Regions from separate parts of the Bacillus pfraonensis genome, predicted to be linked through region 1. Evidence: riboswitches for the same ligand, from Rfam matches in the RefSeq annotation. Region 1 holds a riboswitch; each other region holds the start of a gene.
The links. A riboswitch is a leader RNA that binds a small molecule or an ion and turns the genes downstream of it on or off. The one in region 1 is predicted to bind S-adenosylmethionine.

Region 1 (3,289 bases):
TCTTGTCGTCTCATTTGCATCTGCATGCTCATCTAAATAAGCAATAGCAATATGTGCGCCCTCTTTAGCAAAAGCAATGGCAACTGCCCTTCCAATTCCACTATCTCCTCCTGTAATAAGTACATTTTTCCCTTTTAATTTTTCACTACCACGGTAATTAGGGTCCTCGTACTTCGGAAGAGGGTCCATCATCGATTCTATTCCTGGTTGTTTATTTTGGTGTTGCGGTGGCAACGTTAAAAACTTTTTTTGTTCTGTCATGTATCTTTCAGCTCCTTCTCATTTCTCTTTCTTATGATGTACACAATAATGAAAAGTACTTATACGTGAAAAGCCGAAATATAGAAGCAATCTTACGATTAATATTCGAAATTAAGACATAAAATATGAATTGTTATAAACTTTTTATGCAAAACTCTTGCAATACAGTTAAAAAACGAATATTATATATAACTGTTGTGACAATTATTCGTGAACAGAAAGGATGTTTATATGTTTAACCTTTCAAAACATAAAACTTCTATTAAAACTGAAATTATGGCAGGTATCATTACCTTCTTAACAATGGCATATATTATTGTCGTAAATCCTATCATCCTTGGTGATGCAGGTGTTCCATTTGAACAAGCATTTACAGCGACAATTATTGCAGCTGTTGTCGGAACATTATTTATGGCAATCTTCACAAACTTACCAATTGCAATTGCACCGGGTATGGGGCTTAACGCTTATTTCTCTTACTCTGTTGTAAAAGCGCATGAAGGCATGACATTTACAATTGCATTCTCTGCTGTATTCGTAGCAGGCATGATTTTAATTTTGTTATCATTCACATCATTCCGTACAAAACTAATGGAAGCTATTCCTGAAAACTTAAAACATGCAATTACTGCTGGGATTGGCTTATTTATTGCTTTTATCGGTTTACGTATGACAGGAATTGTAGTGAAACATGACTCAAACTTAGTTGGCCTTGGAGACCTTCACTCTGCTCCAGTACTACTTGCATTAGCTGGTCTTGGAATCACACTTATTCTTATGTCTTTAAACATAAACGGCGCATTATTCTTCGGTATGTTATTAACAGGAATTATCGCTTATTTCACAGGACAGTTAACATTCTCAAACGGCATTACATCAATGCCTGGATTACCAGAAGGAATTATTGTTTCTAACCCAATTACAGCTGTTTCTGATGTCATTAATTACGGACTATACGGCGTAGTATTCTCGTTCTTCCTTGTTACGCTATTCGATACAACAGGTACACTACTTGGTGTTGCACAGCAAGGTGGATTTATGAAAGATGGCAAACTGCCGAAATCAGGACGCGCTCTTTTATCTGATTCTTTCTCAGCAACGATCGGTTCTATGTTCGGAACAACACCATCAACAGCGTACATTGAATCATCTGCAGGTGTTGCAGCTGGTGGACGTACTGGTTTAACAACAATTACAGTTGCTGCATTATTTGCGGTTGCTGCATTCTTCGGTCCTCTAGTAGGCGCTGTTTCTGGCGTATCAGCAATTACATCTCCATCATTAATTATTGTTGGTAGCTTAATGATGGGCTCTGTACGTCACATCGATTGGGATACATTCGACGAAGCATTCCCTGCATTCTTAGTAATCTTAAGCATGCCACTTACATCAAGTATCGCAACAGGTATTGCACTTGGATTCATTTCATATCCACTTATGAAAATGGCAAAAGGACAATTCCGCGCTGTACATCCACTTGTATACGTATTTGGTATTTTGTTTGCTTATCAGTTGATTTTCTTACCGCATTAAAATTCCTCGTAATGAGGAATTTTTTTTATGAAAAGTGTTTGACAACATTATATAAATGTGGAATAATTCGAACTAGTTGAATATTTGATGTCTTATCAAGAGCAGGTGGAGGGATGAGCCCTACGAAGCCCGGCAACCGACCCATAATGGGCACGGTGCTAATTCTTACAACACATTGTGTTGAAAGATAAGAGTAACGTGATAAGACGTCTTTTCTCTTTGAAAAGGCGTTTTTTATTTCCTCTCCTCCCCTCTCTTCTTACATTCAGGAGGGATTTTTTTATGAAGAAATTATGTTCCATCTTATTAATCATTCTCTTGTTCACATTAACAGCTTGTACAAATGAACAAGATGCTGTTTCTTCACAGAAACAACAAACCGTAAAAAAAGAAACGACCTCTTCACAAAGTAATTCACAGACAGAAATTCCAAAACAAGTGCAAAAACCGTTAAAAGTTGCTTTAATTATGCAAATGTCTATCGGAACATTCTCCTCCCAATATATTGAGGGGGTAAAAAAGCAAATTGAACAATTTGGTGGTAGCGTACAAGTATACAATTCCGACAATGACTTAGCGAAAATGGCAGCAAATCTAGATACTGCGATTAATTCAAAAGTTGATGGAATTTTAATTGATCACGGTCGCTCTGAGGCACTAAAGCCAGGCGTAGAAAAAGCCTTACAAGCAAACATTCCAATAGTCGCATTTGATAATGATTTACGTTTACCTGGTGTAACCGTTATTGATCAAGATGACTATAGTCTCGCATGGAAGTCGTTAAAAACATTAGCTGAAGATTTAAATGGAAAAGGAAATATAGCTGTAGTATGGGTTGGCGGCTTTGCTCCAATGGAACGTCGCAGCGTTATCATTGATGCATTTTATAAACGTTATCCAAATATAAAAGAAGTAGCTCGATTCGGTACTGCTAGTAATAACACGCCACTAGATACACAAACACAAGTAGAAGCATTATTAAAGAAATATCCTAACAAAGGCGATTTACATGCTATTTTTGCTTCTTGGGATGAATTTGCCAAAGGGGCTGTAAAAGCACTTGAACAAGCTGGTCGCACTGATATAAAAGTATACGGCATTGATTTAAGCAACGAAGATTTACAATTAATGCAAAAAGAAAACTCACCTTGGGCTGCCACAACTGCAACTGATCCAGCTGAAGTAGGTAAAGTACAGGTACGCTTCCTGTATAAAAAAATTGCCGGCGAACATACGCCAGATATTTACTCGTTAGACCCATACATTGTAAAGAAAAATAGTTTACCTACAGAAAGTATCACTATGGAACAATTGTCTAAATACATAAGCGGCTGGGGAAATTCAAAAGATGCGTACTCACCTTGGATGAACAAATTAGAGAAGGAGAAAAAACGATGACATTCTCACTTCAAAACATCACACATTCTTATACAACTACCCCTGTGCTACAAGATGTTTCCATAGAGGTACAAAAGGGAAAAATTCATGCGTTACT
Region 2 (3,289 bases), on a different contig from region 1:
GGTTGATGTATTAATGAGTGAAGTAACAAAGCAAATCGAAAAGAAAGAAAAATGGACACCAGGAGAAATCGTCCGGTATGGATTTAGCCAACATGAACATATACGGAATCATGATACATTACTAGCTTCTAGACTAGTGGAAACAACGAATGGATCATGGGGAGAAGAAAAGCTCTATTTAGAGGAAATGCGTCAAGATCTTCGACAAAAAATCTTATCGTATAAAGCAACTGCTTCTGATAAAAAGCGTATGCAAGAAATTGAAGGAGACCTCAGAAAACAAAGAGCGAAAATTAAAGAAGTAGAAAGAGAATATATTGAAAATGCAAAAGTAATTGGTGCGACGCTATCCAAATGCGCAATTGATTCTCTTATTTATGAGCGAACATTTGACTTAGTTGTTGTAGATGAAGTGAGTATGGCATATGTGCCGCAACTCGCATTAGCTGCTTCTCTTGGTAAAAGAATTGTCGTTTGTGGTGACTTTTTACAGTTGCCTCCAATTGCGATGGCAAACCATGAGCTTGTTAGAAAATGGCTAGGGGAAGATATGTTTTATCATGCTGGCATTGTCCAATCTGTAAATAGTTATGAAGCACATCCAAATTTATTTATGCTGCAAGAACAAAGACGGATGCATGAGGATATATCTAAATTTACAAACTCATTTATTTATAAGAATAGAGTGTTCGACCATCCTTCTGTTTCGGCAAGGCAGGAATTAGCGGAATTACAGCCATTTGCAAATGAAGCGACTGCTCTATTTGATACTAGTTTGATGGGAGCCTATTCTTTAAAAGATGCAGCTTCTGGTTCACGTTTTAATATGATGTCCGGTCTTGTTGCGATGCAAATGATTTTAATCGGTTTATTAGATGGTGTTCAATCCATTGGAGTTGTCACACCATATCGCGCACAGTCCCGTTTCTTATCAACATGCATAAGAGAACTATTGCAAAAAACAAAGTATCGAAATACACCTGTTTTAGCGGCAACTGTTCATAAATTTCAAGGGTCTGAACGAGACATGATGATATTTGATACAGTAGATAGTTATCCGCAAGAAAGACCTGGTGTGTTATTTTTTGATCATAAAAATCATCGTCTTGTAAACGTTGCGGTAACGAGGGCAAGAGGGAAGTTCATTCAGTTATCGGACTGCCAATATATGCGGAAAAATCTTTCGAGAAAACAAGCGTTATCTCATTTAACTTCTCACATAGAAAGACACGGAAATGTGTATGATCGCAGGTCATCACGTCCGTTGTTCGAACGAAAAATTACAAAGCGCTTGAGATGGTTTATGCAAATGAATTTGGAAGAGACAAAAGTATTGTTAAAAGATATTTTGTCAGCAAAACAAAAAATTATTATTTCGCTTCCAAGTACAAGACAGGTAGATAAAAGAGTATGGCAGGCATTAATGCGTACAGTGGCGCAAGTCACAATATATAGCGATGGACCCATTCCATTAAAAAATGTAAGAGTACAAAGACAAAATAAATCACTTCCATTTATATGTATTGATGATGAAATCTTTTGGGTAGGTGCGCCGTTAACGTCACAAATGACGTTTGAAGGAAGTCCAGAATTCCCTTATATATGTGCGAGAATGCATACTCCTGAAACGATTGGCGTTTTAAAAGGATTTTTAGATATTCGGTAAAATCAAATCGGAATTCCTTGACATTTAGTCGGAATAAAACTAGAATGAAAATAATTTAATATAATTTTATGAAAATAAAAACGATTTTCTTATCAAGAGAGGTAGAGGGACTGGCCCTATGAAACCTCGGCAGCGGATTCAATATGAATACTGTGCCAATTCCAGCAAGTGAAAGACTTGAAAGATAAGAAAGAAGGCATTTTTGAATCTGTATTTTTCAAGCCTCTTTCTATCTTTTAGAGAGAGGCTTTTTTATATGTAAATTTAAAGGAGGAATAGGAAAATGACAACAAAACAAGTAACGTCACACCGAAATAGTATTACTGAAAGCATAGAAAGAAATAAAGAGACGTATGTAAAAACAAGTCATGATATACATGAGAACCCTGAAATTGGTAATCAAGAATTCTTTGCATCAAGAACATTAAGCTTATTACTAGGAAGTGCAGGTTTTCAACTGCAACACAATATAGCAGGACATGAAACAGGCTTTATCGCACGGAAAAGCTCAGGGAAGCAAGGACCTACAATTGCTTTTTTAGCAGAGTATGACGCTTTGCCTGGATTAGGTCATGCGTGTGGTCATAATTTAATTGGCACAATAAGTGTTGCGGCAGCGATTGCATTATCAGAAACAATTGAAGAAATTGGAGGTGAAATCGTCGTATTTGGAACACCAGCAGAAGAAGGTGGACCAAATGGAAGTGCCAAAGCAAGTTATGTGAAAGCAGGTTTGTTTAACAATATCGATGCAGCACTTATGATTCACCCGAGTGGAAAAACAGCAACAACAAGTCCATCGCTAGCAGTTGATCCACTTGATTTTCATTTTTATGGAAAGTCTGCACATGCGGCAGCATCACCAGAGGAAGGAATTAATGCATTAGATGCGATTATTCAGCTTTACAGTGGGATTAATGCACTTCGCCAACAACTTCCAGCAGATGTGAAAATTCATGGTGTCATTACTGAAGGTGGAAAGGCGCCGAATATTATTCCAGATTACGCAGCAGCTCGCTTTTTCATTCGCGCAGCAACGCGTAAAAGATGTGCTGAAGTAACTGAAAAGGTACGAAATATTGCACAGGGATCCGCATTAGCAACAGGAACAACAGTAAAAATCAATCAGTTCCAAAATGAAATTGATGAATTATTAGTAACAAAAACATTTAATGAAGTGATTGCTGAGGAATTAGAAAACCTTGGTGAAGATGTAAATCGTAAAGAGAGACTTGGAATCGGTTCAACAGATGCAGGGAATGTAAGTCAAGTCGTACCAACAATTCATCCTTACATTAAAATTGGTCCAGACAATTTAATTGCTCATACGAATGAATTTAGAGAAGCAGCTCGTTCGGAACTTGGCGATAAAGCATTAATTACATCTGCAAAAGCATTAGCGTATGCAGCATACAGATTAATTACAGAAGAAGGAACACTTGCTCAAATTAAGGAAGAATTTAAAGAAGCGCAGCGAAATCAGTGATGTAGAAATATAGTTTTTAGACTTAGAAATTGAAAAATGATAGTAGAAGAAGCCTAACATCTATTTGGTAGGCTTCTTATTTTTTAGTTTCACGTACTAGATTTTAAAATTTCTCAATTAAAGTATTTAAAGCTTTA
Region 3 (3,289 bases), on a different contig from region 1:
CCGAAACAAGGTTTGTTTCAACCATTCTTGCAATCCCAATTGAAGCAACCAGCGTCATTGGAAAGATTGCTGCTGCCGTTCCGATTGTTGTTCCGATAACAGTGCGCGTTAAAGGACTTAATGCTACTAAAAAGATAATAAATGGAATGGGACGAATCGTATTAATAACAATATTAAGAATAGAAAAGACCAGTTTGTTTTCTAAAAAATTCCCTTTTCTTGTAACATACAAAAGTAAACCTAGAGGTATACCAAGTATTGTGGCAAATATAAGGGTTACAATTACCATCAAGAGGGTATCCCCTGTCGCATCTAATATACGAGGCCAAAATATACTCCAATCAACTCGCATGAGCTTCTACCTCCTTCAACTGCACTTGCAGTCTTAGATGTTGTAATGCTTTTTGAATTTCTTTCTGTTCACCTTGTAGTTCTACAAGAAGATTTCCAAATAAAATATTTTGGAGTTCAATAATATTTCCATAAAGAACATTTACATCAACGTTATAATTTTTCGCAATATACGATAATATCGGTTGTCCTGTCTCTTCTCCAGTAAATGTTAAGCGATAAATCTGTCCACCATTTTGGATTTTAGCAAGAACACTTTCCGGTAAATGATCGTTAATAACAGATCGAACGAAATTTTGTGTCGTCTTTGTTTTTGGCTTTGTAAAAACATCAAATAATGTGCCTTCCTCAATCACTTTTCCTTTTTCCATCACGGCTACATGGTGACAAATTTCTTTCACAACCTGCATTTCATGTGTAATAAGAAGAATTGTTAAATTGTATTCCTTGTTTACTTTCTTTAGTAGATTCAAAATTTCTGTTGTTGTTTCAGGATCTAGTGCCGATGTTGCTTCATCACAAATGAGAATATCTGGTGACGTTGCAAGTGCTCTTGCAATCCCTACGCGTTGCTTCTGACCACCTGATAGTTGTTCTGGATAATAGTTTGCTTTATCTTCTAGTCCGACAAACTTTAGCAGCTCATTTACTCTTTCTTTTATCTCATTCTTTGGCAATTTCGCTAATTTCAATGGATAAGCAATATTCCCAAACACGGTTCTCGAATTAAATAGATTAAAACTCTGAAAAATCATTCCGATTCTTTGTCTTAGCTTTCGTAACTCCTTCGTTGATAAGGAAGTAATATCTTTATCATCTATCGAAATCGTTCCCGCTGTTGGTCGTTCTAACATATTCACTAAACGTAACAGTGTACTTTTTCCAGCTCCACTGAAACCGATAATACCAAATATCTCACCCTTATCAACCGATAATGTTACATCTTCGACGGCATGAACGGATTGCCCGGCTGATTCATATACTTTACTTACATTTTCAAAAGAAATCATTACTTTCCCCTCCTATATGCTGTAATAACTTGAAGCAGAGCTTTGAGGTAAAATAAAAAATGCCCTCCTTCTTATCCGTAATAAAAATAAGAAGAAGAGCACTTATATACTCATTCACATCTTCTCATCTTCCAAGCCTCTCAGAGCTTGCTGGAATTAGCACGGTATTCAAAAACCCGTTGCTGAGGTATCATAGGGCCAGTCCCTCCACCTCTCTGGATAAGAGTGTATCAATTTAGTTGTCATTTAATTAAGTTTTATTATAAAACTCGGAAAAGTTAGAGTCAATAAAAATATTAGAAAATAATATTTTTATTTTCTACAAGATTATAAAACAGAAAGATATTATATCCATTACACTTCTTTCTATTTGATTTTCCCCACTGATTATTAGCCCTCACCAATCGGACTTTTACGGATAGTTTATCTCCCATCTAATTTCTTTAGAAAAACGGAAGCAGCTCGCTCAGAATCACAGGACGCCCGCGCCTTAGGCAGAGAGGCGTTTTTCGCCTCGTCCGAGGGGGTGAAACGACCGGAGATTCTAGCCGCTAGAGTTGGACATTGCTCCCGCCGAATTTTGAGGTGGGAGTATTACCGCCCTAAAATAGCGGGATAAATCCTAAAGCAAATTTTACATGAATGTAAAATTCTTCTTCACATCTTCTTTCTCAAAGGAAAATATCCTCTGTTAATGGAATAACATTATATGAATAAGAAATAAAGACGGAGGACGATCGTTCATATGAAAACAGCCCTTTTACTCGTTGATATTCAAAATGATTATTTTCCAAATGGTAAAATGGAACTGCGCGGTGCCGTTGAAGCTAGCGAATATGCAAGTCAACTGCTCCAGCATTTTCGAGAAGTGAATCAACCTATATTTCATATCCAACATGTATCTATGAAAGAAAATGCTACTTTTTTTCTCCCGAACACGGAAGGTGTCCACATCCATAAAAATGTTCGCCCCTTAAAAAATGAAACAGTTATTCTCAAAAACTATCCAAACAGCTTTCGGGAAACAGACCTACTAGAGCAATTACAAAACTTAGAAATTGAACATGTGATTATATGCGGGATGATGACTCATATGTGTATTGATGCTACAGTAAGAGCTGCTTTTGATTTCGGTTTTCATTGCACTGTTGTACATGATGCATGCGCAACAAAAGATCTCCTCTTTAAAAATGCTACAATTCCTGCTGTCTATATCCATAATACAATTTTAGCAAGTTTGAATGACGTATATGCAGATGTTATGAGTACAGAAGAATTCTTAAGTTTTAGAAACTCCATCTGAAATAAAAAATCATGTCCCTCACTGACAGAGACATGATTTTTTATACTGCTATTCATAGGCTAATGTAGCTTAAAATCTCCCGAACTTGTTTTCACTTTTTTTCCTCAGCACCTTTACTCCCATTAACTTATTCTTTGACTTCTCTTCATCTTGTATTATTCTTTGTATAATAAATATGATTTAGAGATTCTTATTGTTAAGAATAGAGGGGTGAAAAATCATGCAGCCAATTAAGATTGGGAAATGGATATTGGATGTTGATATTGAGAAGACAAGAGAATTTTATCAAAAAGAGTTCGATACTTGTAAATGCCAGGATTGCAGAAATTATTATATATTAGCTTCTAATGAATTAAAGCCTGCAATTTCTGATATATTTTCTCTATTGGGAATTACCCCCTCAAAACCAGCAGGACTCTCTGCATATCCAACAGAAAACAGCGAGATTCTTCTATACATGGGTCACTATCATTTTGTAGGTAAAATGCTTAAAGGTCCACTGTGTACAACCAGCCATTTTACAGAGGAGAATACAATTGAGTTAGACGGTTTCTGCTTAGGGATTTCAGAAGAGTTACTATTTGTTCCAGAAGAATTTCCAGAACCTATACTACAATTAGAATTT

Region 2: another riboswitch for S-adenosylmethionine. It lies ahead of KFD70_RS10940 (M20 family metallopeptidase); the one in region 1 lies ahead of KFD70_RS20070 (sugar ABC transporter substrate-binding protein).
Region 3: another riboswitch for S-adenosylmethionine. It lies ahead of KFD70_RS23425 (methionine ABC transporter ATP-binding protein); the one in region 1 lies ahead of KFD70_RS20070 (sugar ABC transporter substrate-binding protein).

What each region holds. Positions count from the first base shown of each region.
Region 1 is NZ_JAHCDO010000021.1:40,160-43,448, forward strand. Features, by position in the region: gene KFD70_RS20060 (SDR family oxidoreductase) at 1-261, opposite strand, end outside; gene KFD70_RS20065 (NCS2 family permease) at 493-1,794, shown strand; SAM riboswitch class I at 1,884-1,988, shown strand; gene KFD70_RS20070 (sugar ABC transporter substrate-binding protein) at 2,077-3,192, shown strand; gene KFD70_RS20075 (sugar ABC transporter ATP-binding protein) at 3,189-3,289, shown strand, end outside.
Region 2 is NZ_JAHCDO010000009.1:201,855-205,143, forward strand. Features, by position in the region: gene KFD70_RS10935 (AAA domain-containing protein) at 1-1,666, shown strand, start outside; SAM riboswitch class I at 1,753-1,857, shown strand; gene KFD70_RS10940 (M20 family metallopeptidase) at 1,950-3,152, shown strand; gene cotI (spore coat kinase CotI) at 3,256-3,289, opposite strand, start outside.
Region 3 is NZ_JAHCDO010000032.1:1,471-4,759, forward strand. Features, by position in the region: gene KFD70_RS23420 (methionine ABC transporter permease) at 1-352, opposite strand, end outside; gene KFD70_RS23425 (methionine ABC transporter ATP-binding protein) at 342-1,361, opposite strand; SAM riboswitch class I at 1,483-1,587, opposite strand; gene KFD70_RS23430 (cysteine hydrolase family protein) at 2,107-2,664, shown strand; gene KFD70_RS23435 (hypothetical protein) at 2,885-3,289, shown strand, end outside.